3 linked regions of the Thiohalobacter thiocyanaticus genome follow. The protein of the gene in region 2 interacts with the protein of the main gene of each other region in a pairwise test. Links are inferred from orthologs where the notes say so. Each region holds a gene or a part of one and is shown on either strand. Other genes may lie near its edges.

Evidence for each region.
Region 1: the proteins of secA (region 2) and secB interact in binary tests that used the Escherichia coli proteins (3 or more experiments, as listed by UniProt). The link is inferred for Thiohalobacter thiocyanaticus from one-to-one orthologs.
Region 3: the proteins of secA (region 2) and secG interact in binary tests that used the Escherichia coli proteins (3 or more experiments, as listed by UniProt). The link is inferred for Thiohalobacter thiocyanaticus from one-to-one orthologs.

What each region holds. Positions count from the first base shown.
Region 1 is NZ_AP018052.1:294,518-297,537, forward strand. The notes cover bases 32-2,898. They hold secB (protein-export chaperone SecB), read right to left. Parts: upstream 1,767-2,898; coding sequence 1,296-1,766; downstream 32-1,295. Other genes in these bases: CFK21_RS01365 (tetratricopeptide repeat protein), read left to right, coding at 32-234; CFK21_RS01370 (NAD(P)H-dependent glycerol-3-phosphate dehydrogenase), read right to left, coding at 276-1,277; grxC (glutaredoxin 3), read right to left, coding at 1,874-2,131; CFK21_RS01385 (rhodanese-like domain-containing protein), read right to left, coding at 2,138-2,566; CFK21_RS01390 (ArsR/SmtB family transcription factor), read right to left, coding at 2,644-2,898. Outside these bases: more of CFK21_RS01365, read left to right, coding at 1-31; more of CFK21_RS01390, read right to left, coding at 2,899-2,964. UniProt on the Escherichia coli protein: One of the proteins required for the normal export of some preproteins out of the cell cytoplasm. It is a molecular chaperone that binds to a subset of precursor proteins, maintaining them in a translocation-competent state.
Region 2 is NZ_AP018052.1:2,815,185-2,818,646, forward strand. Bases 126-3,434 are described here. They hold secA (preprotein translocase subunit SecA), read right to left. Parts: upstream 3,059-3,434; coding sequence 326-3,058; downstream 126-325. Other genes in these bases: CFK21_RS12975 (M23 family metallopeptidase), read right to left, coding at 3,336-3,434. In the rest of the region: bifunctional glutamate N-acetyltransferase/amino-acid acetyltransferase ArgJ, read right to left, coding at 1-119; more of CFK21_RS12975, read right to left, coding at 3,435-3,462. UniProt on the Escherichia coli protein: Required for protein export, interacts with the SecYEG preprotein conducting channel.
Region 3 is NZ_AP018052.1:1,796,370-1,799,254, forward strand. Bases 122-2,853 are described here. They hold secG (preprotein translocase subunit SecG), read left to right. Parts: upstream 122-1,146; coding sequence 1,147-1,560; downstream 1,561-2,853. Other genes in these bases: glmM (phosphoglucosamine mutase), read left to right, coding at 122-241; tpiA (triose-phosphate isomerase), read left to right, coding at 378-1,136; CFK21_RS08315 (NADH-quinone oxidoreductase subunit A), read left to right, coding at 2,043-2,399; CFK21_RS08320 (NuoB/complex I 20 kDa subunit family protein), read left to right, coding at 2,440-2,853. Outside these bases: more of glmM, read left to right, coding at 1-121; more of CFK21_RS08320, read left to right, coding at 2,854-2,885. UniProt on the Escherichia coli protein: Subunit of the protein translocation channel SecYEG. Overexpression of some hybrid proteins has been thought to jam the protein secretion apparatus resulting in cell death; while this may be true it also results in FtsH-mediated degradation of SecY.

The sequences.
Region 1 (3,020 bases), 2.5 Mb from region 2 along the record:
TGGCAGCGGGCCGCGCACCTGGGCTGCGCCAACGCGGTCAAGGGACTGGGCTGGGCCTGCGAGACCGGGCGCGGCCTGGCGCGCGATCCTCAGGCCGCCTATCACCATTACCTGCGCGCCATCATGCTCGGCGACGACAGTGCCCGCGAGGCCCTGTTCGAACTGGCGCTGCAGATGCTGCCCGAGGACATCAAGCGGGCCGAGGCCCAGGCGCAGACTTCCCGCGACGAGTAGGGATTGCCGGTGCGGGCACTGTAACCGCTGATCCCGATATCTCAGCCCAGGGTTTCGGGCTTGGGTTCGCGCGCCAGCAGGTCATGCACCGCGGCCTGCGGCGAATGGCCTTCATACAGGACCTTGTAGACCTGTTCGCAGATCGGCATCTCGACCGCATGGGCGCGGCCGATGTTGTGGATCTCGCGCGCCGTATCTGCCCCCTCCACCACCTGGCGGATCTCCGCCTCGGCCTCGGCGCGACTGCGCCCGGCGCCCAGCGCCAGACCCAGACGGCGGTTGCGCGACTGGTCGTCGGTGCAGGTCAGCACCAGGTCGCCGATGCCGCTCAGACCCATGAAGGTCTCGCGCTGCCCGCCCAGGGCCTCGCCCAGACGCATCATTTCCACCAGGCCGCGGGTGATCAGCGCCGCGCGGCTGTTGGCGCCGAAACCCAGGCCGTCGGAGATGCCGGCGGCGATGGCCAGCACATTCTTGATCGCCCCTCCGAGTTCCAGCCCGATGCTGTCATCACTGGTGTAGGCACGGAAGGTCTCGCCCCGCAACAGGGCGGCGAAGTGACCGGCAACGGCCGGGTCCGGCGCGGCCACGGTGGCGGCGGTGGGCAGACCCCGGGCGACTTCGCGGGCGAAGGTGGGGCCGGAGACCACGGCGCAGGCGACCTGCTCGCCGAGGACCTCGGCGGCGACCTGGTGCAGCAGCTTGCCGCTGGCCATCTCCAGGCCCTTGGTGCCCCAGAGGATGCGTCCGAGCGTGCGGGCCCGGTCACGGATCTGCTGCAGGACTTCACGGAAGGCGTGGCTGGGGACGACGATCAGCAGGTCCTCCGCAGCCAGGGCGGCCTCCAGGTCGGCGACCGCTTCCAGCCCCGGCGGGAAGGCGATGCCGGGGAGGTAGTCAGGGTTCTCGCCGGCGCTGGCCATGGCCTGCATGGCCGCCGGTTCATGCCCCCAGAGCCGGACCCGGTGGCCGTTGCGGGCCAGCAGGATGGCCAGCGCCGTGCCCCAGGAGCCGGCGCCGAGGACCGCGATATCCGGATTCATCGTCGTGGCCGGGCGGGATCAGTGTCCGGCGGTGGTGGGATCGGTGACCTGGGCCTGGACCTCGTTGACCTGCTGGGCGTAGAGGGCATCGAAGTTGATCGGCGCCAGCAGCAGGGGCGGGAAGCCGCCGCGCTGGATCAGGTCGGCCACGGTTTCCCGGGCGAAGGGATAGAGGGTGTTGGGGCAGAAGGCGCCCAGCATCGGTTTGATCTCGTCTTCGCTGAAACCGGCCATGGTGAAGATGCCGGCCTGCTGCACCTCGGCCAGATAGGTGGTTTTCTCGCCCTGGGTGGCGGTGACAGTGAGTTTCAGTACCACCTCGTAGACATTCTCGGCAATGCCGTGGGATTCGGTGTTGAGGTTGAGATTGACCTCGGGCTTCCATTGCTCGGTAAACACGGCCGGGCTGTTGGGCGTCTCGAATGAGAGGTCCTTGACGTAGATTTTCTGGATGGCGAATTGCTTGTCGTCGGCGTTGGCTTCACTCATGAGAACGGTTCCGTCTTGGTTTTGTAGTAGGGGTGAGGCGGCCTTGTACGGCACGTTATTCTAGCGGCTAATTGTGACAGATGTCCGACCCCCGGCAAGCCCGCGGCTCACTCCGCCAGCAGCGGATCCAGCCTGCCCTGCGACTCCAGTGCATAGAGTTCGTCGCAGCCGCCGATGTGATGCTCGCCGATGAAGATCTGCGGCACCGAGGTGCGGCCCCCGGCGCGGCTTTCCATTTCCTCCCGCCGGTTGGGCTCCAGGTCGATGCGGATTTCCTCGAACTCGGCCCCCTTGGACGTCAGCAGCATGCGCGCCCGCACGCAGTAGGGGCAGTAGGGGGTGCAGTACATGACAACCTTGGACATGGTGCTTTACTTCCTGCTGAGGGGAAGGTTGGCATTTTCCCAGGCCAGGATGCCGCCGGCCAGGTTGTAGACCTGCGTGTAGCCGGCCTTGCGCAGCTGGGTGGCCGCCTTGTTGGAGCGGCTGCCGCTGCGGCAGTAGGCCACCACGGGTTTGTCCTTCCCGGTCTTGAGTTCCGCCAGGCGCTGGCTGAGCTGACCCAGCGGGATATGCCTGGCGTTGGGGATGCGGCCGGTCTCGGCGAGTTCCTTGTCCTCGCGTACGTCCAGCAACAGGGCGCCGTCGCGATTGAGGATCTGGATGGCCTGGTTGGGGCCGACCTGGGGAATACCATAGCGGCGGCGCTGGATCTCGCCGCCCAGCAGCAGGCCGAGCAGGACGAAGAAGGCGCTCCAGAGGATCCAGTGATTTACAACGAATTCAACAAACTGCGACATGAGAAGGCCGGAGGTTCAGTGCAAGTGGCGGGTGACGGCCATGCGGCCGGCACCGGTGTTCGGCGGCGTTTCGGGCTTCAGCTGCTCGAGCAGAAGACCTCGCGCATCATCCCGATCAGGGCCAGGGTGCGCGCATCGCCGACGCGATAATGCACGCGATTGGCGTCCTTGCGCGAGGTGAGGATGCCCTTGTCGCGCAGGATGGCCAGGTGCTGGGAGATGTTGCTTTGGGAGGTGCCGACCCGCTCGACGATCTCCTGCACGCTCACTTCCTGGTCACCCAGGGTGCAGAGGATCTTCAGCCGTAGGGGATGGGACATGGCTTTGAGGGAACGTGAGGCACGATCGATGTCTTCTTCGCGTGTGATCAGTTCGTCGCTGGTCGCTTCTAATGTCATGGAACTCGCCTCGCTGAATGCGCAGCACAGGGGGAAGGCTGCGGGCAATGGATCGG
Region 2 (3,462 bases):
GCCAGTTCGATCACCACCAGGTCGCGGCGGCCCGGCTTCCTGATGCCGGCCGCGGTCGTGCCCAGGCGGATACCGGGCACCGGGAGCAGGGATTCGGGAGGGGTCAATCCAACAGCCATGGTCGATTACTCAAGATCAAGAGCGCCACGGAATACACGGAAAGCACGGACAAATATCTGATCATTGAACTTTGTCATCCCCGCGAAGGCGGGGATCCAGTAACCACAGCGGTATCTGGATTCCCGCCTTCGCGGGAATGACGGGAATCAGTACCTTGCTTTGGTCCGTGCTTTCCGTGTATTCCGTGGCTAAGCGGGGTTAATTATCAGGACAGCTTGCCGTGGCACTGCTTGTACTTCTTGCCTGAACCGCAGGGGCAGGGCTCGTTGCGCCCGACCTTGCGGCCGTCGCGGACGAAGGGTGCCTGTTCCCGCTCGCCCTCGCCGCCGGCCTCGGCCGGTGCAGCAGCGGGCTCCGGTTCCTGGCCCTGCAGGGCGTCGGCCTCGGCATGCTGGAACTGCATGGGCGCGGTCTGCTTGCGCTGCTCCTCGACGGCCTGGACGTCACTTTCCTCGCGCACCTGGACCTTGCTCAGGATTGCCACCACCTCGTGCTTGATGCGCTCGAGCATGGCGGTGAACATCTCGAAGGCCTCGCGCTTGTACTCCTGCTTCGGGTTCTTCTGCGCATAGCCGCGCAGGCCGATACCCTGGCGCAGGTAGTCCATCGCCGCCAGGTGCTCCTTCCAGGCCTGATCCAGCACCTGCAGCATGACGGACTTCTCGAAGTGGCGCATGACCTGCTCGCCGGCGAGTTGTTCCTTGTGCCGGTAGGCCGCGACCAACTCGTCCAGGATCTTCTGCCGCAGGCTCTCCTCGTGCAGGTCGTGGTCCTCGTCCAGCCACTGCTGCACCGGCAGCTTCTGGCCGAACTCGTCCTCCAGTGCCCGTTCCAGCCCGGGAATGTCCCACTGCTCATCGAGGCTGTCAGGCGGGATATAGTTGTCGATGAACTGATTGACCACATCGCTGCGGACCTGCTCGATGGTCTCGCTGATATCCTCCGAGCCCATCAACTCGCTGCGCTGCTCGTAGACGACCTTGCGCTGGTCGTTCGCCACGTCGTCGTATTCCAGCAGCTGCTTACGGATATTGAAGTTGTGCGCCTCGACCTTGCGCTGGGCGTTCTCGATGGCCTTGCTCACCCAGGGGTGCTCGATGGCCTCGCCTTCCTTCATGCCCAGCTTCTGCATCAGGCCGGAGACGCGCTCGGAGGCGAAGATGCGCATCAGGTTGTCTTCCAGCGACAGGTAGAAACGGCTGGAGCCGGGATCCCCCTGGCGGCCGGAACGTCCGCGCAGCTGGTTGTCGATGCGCCGCGACTCGTGGCGCTCAGTGCCGACGATATGCAGGCCGCCGGCATCCAGGACCTGCTGGTGGCGGAACTCCCATTCCTTCTTCGCCCGTGCCACGGCGGTCTCGTCGGAGTTCTCGCCCAGCGCCTCCAGATCGGCGTCCAGGCTGCCGCCGAGCACGATATCGGTGCCGCGGCCGGCCATGTTGGTGGCGATGGTCACCATGCCCGGGCGACCGGCCTGGGTGATGATGTGCGCCTCGCGCTCATGCTGCTTGGCGTTGAGCACCTCGTGCTCGACCTTCTGCTGTTTCAGCAGCTTGCTGAGATACTCCGAGGCCTCGACCGAGGCGGTGCCGACCAGGACCGGCTGGCCGCGCTGTTGGCAGTCGCGGATATCCTCGATGATGGCGTCGAACTTCTCCTTCGTGGTCAGGAACACCAGATCGCCCATATCCTTGCGCACCATCGGGCGGTGGGTGGGGATGACCACCACTTCCAGGCCGTAGATCTGCTGAAACTCGAAGGCCTCGGTATCGGCGGTGCCGGTCATGCCGGAGAGCTTGTCGTAGAGGCGGAAATAGTTCTGGAAGGTGATGGAGGCGTAGGTCTGGCTCTCGTTCTGGATCGGCACCCCTTCCTTGGCCTCGACCGCCTGGTGCAGACCCTCGGACCAGCGCCGGCCCGGCATGGTGCGGCCGGTGAACTCATCGACGATGATGATCTCGTTGTCGCGCACGATGTAGTCCACGTCGCGCTGGTACAGGGCGTGGGCGCGCAGGCCGGCATTGAGGTGGTGCATCAGGGTGAGGTTCGCGGCGTCGTAGAGACTGTCGCCCTCCTTGAGCAGCCCCTCTGCGATGAGCAGTTCCTCGACCTGCTGGTGCCCGGTCTCGCTGAGGTGCACCTGCTTGTTCTTTTCGTCGACGCTGTAATCGCCCTCGCCTTCCTCGTCCTCCTGCCGGACCAGTTTCGGGATCAGCTTGTTGATCGTCACATACAGGTCGGTGTTGTCGTTGGTCGGCCCGGAGATGATCAGCGGCGTGCGCGCCTCGTCGATGAGGATGGAGTCGACCTCGTCGACGATGGCGAAGTTGAGTTCGCGCTGCATGCGGTCTTCCTGGCGGAAGGCCATGTTGTCGCGCAGGTAGTCGAAGCCGAACTCGTTGTTGGTGCCGTAGACGATGTCGCTGGCATAGGCGGCGCGCTTGTCCTCCTGCGACAGACCCGGCACCACCACGCCGGTGCTCATGCCGAGGAAGGCGTAGAGCCGGCCCATCCACTGGGCATCGCGCCGGGCCAGATAGTCATTGACCGTAACCACGTGCACGCCCTTGCCCGGCAGGGCATTGAGATAGGCGGCCAGGGTGGCGACCAGGGTCTTGCCCTCGCCGGTGCGCATTTCGGCGATCTTGCCCTGGTGCAGCACCATGCCGCCGATCAGCTGGACGTCGAAGTGACGCATCTCCAGCACCCGCCGGCCGGCCTCGCGCACCACGGCGAAGGCCTCGGGCAGCAGATCGTCGAGCTTCTCTCCCGCCTCCAGCCGCTGCCGGAACTCGCCGGTTTTGGCGCCGAGCTGCTCATCGGACAGGGCCTGAATGTCATCCTCGAGGGCATTGATGCGGGCAACCACCTTGGACATGCGTTTGACCATGCGGTCGTTGCGGCTGCCGAAAATCTTCTTGATCAGATTGCTGGCCATGTAGGTACTTTCAATGGGTCCGGTTCCGGGCAGAATGGGCCATGATACCGCATGTAGTGGTAAAGGTCAGGGGGGCGTGGGAAGGGCGGGAGCGCAGGAACCGACCGTCATCCCGGCGCAGGCCGGACAGAAGCGCGGAGCGTGTTGAACGCCGGTACGGCGGTCCTTTATGCCCTTCAGGCTGGCAGGGCGAGCGCAGCGGGTAATCCACTGGATTTCGGCCTGCGCCGGGATGACGCGGAAGGATCCGGCCAGCCTCCTCACGCCTTGCCGGGAATCACGAGCGCTTGGCCCAGACGAACCGGGCCGGATCGACCGACTTGCCGTGCTTGAGCACTTCGAAGTGGACATGCGGGCCGGTGGAGCGGCCGCTGGAGCCCATCCTGGCGATCGCCTGGCCGGGC
Region 3 (2,885 bases), 1.0 Mb from region 2 along the record:
CATGATCAATGTGCCCATCAGTCACAAGGCCAATCCCGATCATTCGGAAGCGGTACAGTCCGCGGTGCGGGCGGCCGAGGCCCGTCTGGCCGAACGCGGCCGGGTGCTGCTGCGGCCCTCTGGCACCGAACCGGTCATCCGCGTGATGGTCGAGGGCGAGGACCCCGAACTGGTGGCGCACGAGGCCCGGGTCCTGGCCGAGGTGGTTGCCGATGTCCTGGGCAAGGCCCGGGCGAGTTGAGTCTCGGCCAGGGCCGCGAAACCCGCTGATTCCGCCGCGATGGCAGGTCCGTAGCCCGCGTTTTTAATTGATTTTCTCCCGGTCTGTCGCTAAGCTAGCGCCCCGTTTTGTCAGGTAAAGGTATCGGAGGCACGGCATGCGGCAACCGCTGGTGGCAGGGAACTGGAAGATGAACGGCAACCTCGACAGCATCACCACGCTGGTCGAGGGCATCAAGGCCGGTCTGGGCGAGGTCAGGACCGCCGAGGTCGCCGTCTGCCCGCCCTTCGTCTACATTCCGCAGGTTGTGCAGATGCTGTCCGACAGCCCGGTGGCCGTCGGCTCCCAGGACATCAGCGACGAGGAGTCCGGCGCCTTCACCGGCGAGGTGGCCGGCCCGATGCTGCGCGACGTCGGCTGCAGCTATGCCATCGTGGGCCACTCCGAGCGCCGCAGTATCTATGGCGAGAGCGATGAGTTCACCGCTCGCAAGTTCGCCGCCGCCCGCAGGTTCGGCCTCACCCCGATTTTGTGCGTGGGCGAACTGCTGGAGGAGCGCGAGGCCGGCACCACCGAAGCCGTGGTCGGACGCCAGCTGGATGCCGTCATCGAACTCGAGGGTATCGCCGCCCTGGGCGAGGCCGTCATCGCCTACGAGCCGGTCTGGGCCATCGGCACCGGCAAGACCGCCAGCCCGGAACAGGCCCAGGAGGTGCACGCCTTCATCCGCGCCAAGCTGGCCGGACTGGATGCCGGTGTGGCTGACAAGATCCGGATTCTCTATGGCGGCAGCGTGAAGGCCGCCAATGCCGCCGAACTGTTCGCCATGGCAGACATCGACGGCGGCCTGATCGGCGGCGCTTCCCTGCAGGCCGGGGAATTCCTCGGCATCTGCACCGCGCCGGATAAGATTTGATTCAGGAATATTGATGTATACCATTCTTATTATTGTCCAGGTGTTGATTGCCATCGGGCTGGTCGTACTGATCCTGCTCCAGCATGGCAAGGGCGCCGATGCCGGCGCGGCCTTCGGCAGCGGGGCCTCCTCAACGGTATTCGGTTCCCAGGGCTCGGCGTCCTTTCTGACCCGGATCACCGCCGTGCTGGCGACCCTGTTCTTCCTCAACAGCCTCGCCCTGTCCACGGGTTTCGTGATGGGCGAGCGCGAACCTTCCAGCGTGGCAGAGCAGGTCAGCCCCGTCCCTGCCGCCGGGGAGGCAGCACCTGAGGATCTGCCCCCGATGGAACAGTCGCAGCCGCAGGAAAGCGCGCCGGCCGATGTCCCGGCCATGGACATGCCCGCGCAGGGAGAGCAGACGGCCGACGATCTGCCGCAGTAACAATGCCGTTTGCGGACGGCGCAGCAATCATTGCCGAAGTGGTGGAATTGGTAGACACGCTATCTTGAGGGGGTAGTGGCGCAAGCCGTGCCGGTTCGAGTCCGGCCTTCGGCACCATATAATCCATGTTGATGAATCGTGACAGGCCCCGTTTATGCGGGGCCTGCTGCGTTGCGGGCCGTCCATGGCGGAGCAGCGCTGACATGTCCTTGTGACAAAACCTGCTGCCAACTGACGGGATTTATTACAAACCGCCCCGACTTATGCCAGCCAAAATTAATTTTTTGGTATAACTGGTTAATATTGAAAATATTTTCGGCGTTTTCCTTGCTTGACACTCCTGGGTAATCTGCCTAGACTGCCTAGCCATTCTTTTGTAACGGCGCATGCATGGCGCTGGCCTCCCGGGTCGGTGCTACTGCGGTAACAACAACAGACAATCGCGTCGGCAAGCAAAAAGTTGAGACAGTCGGAGGCAGGCGATGCTGGAAAACTATCTACCGATACTCGTCTTTATCGGTATCGGTGTCGTGATCGGTGCCATCGCCATCGCGGTCGGTTTCCTGCTCGGTCCCCACAAGCCTGACAGCGAGAAGAATTCCCCCTACGAGTGTGGCTTCGAGGCCTTCGAGGACTCGCGCATGAAGTTCGACGTGCGCTACTACCTGGTTGCCATCCTGTTCATCATCTTCGACCTGGAAATCGCCTTCCTGTTTCCCTGGGCCATCGTACTTGAGGACATCGGCCTGTTCGGTTTCCTCGCCATGGCGGTGTTTCTCGGCATCCTGGTCATCGGCTTCATCTATGAATGGAAGAAGGGGGCGCTGGAGTGGGAATAGGCGGTTATGGGTGGCTTGATTCGATGAGGCGGGTGCAATCATGAGCATCGAAGGCATTCTCAAGCAGGGCGTGGTCACCACCACGGCGGACGCGCTCATCAACTGGGCCCGTACCGGCTCGCTCTGGCCCATGACCTTCGGTCTGGCCTGCTGCGCGGTGGAGATGATGCAGGCCGGTGCCTCGCGCTACGACCTGGACCGTTTCGGCGTGGTGTTCCGGCCCAGTCCGCGCCAGTCGGACGTGATGATCGTGGCCGGCACCCTGGTCAACAAGATGGCCCCGGCCCTACGCAAGGTCTACGACCAGATGTCGGAGCCGCGCTGGGTGATCTCCATGGGCTCCTGCGCCAATGGCGGTGGCTATTACCACTATTCCTATTCCGTCACCCGTGGCTGCGACCGCATCGTGCCGGTGGACATCTATGTGCCGGGCTGTCCGCCCACGGCCGAGGCGTTGCTCTACGGCATCATTCAGCTGCAGAACAA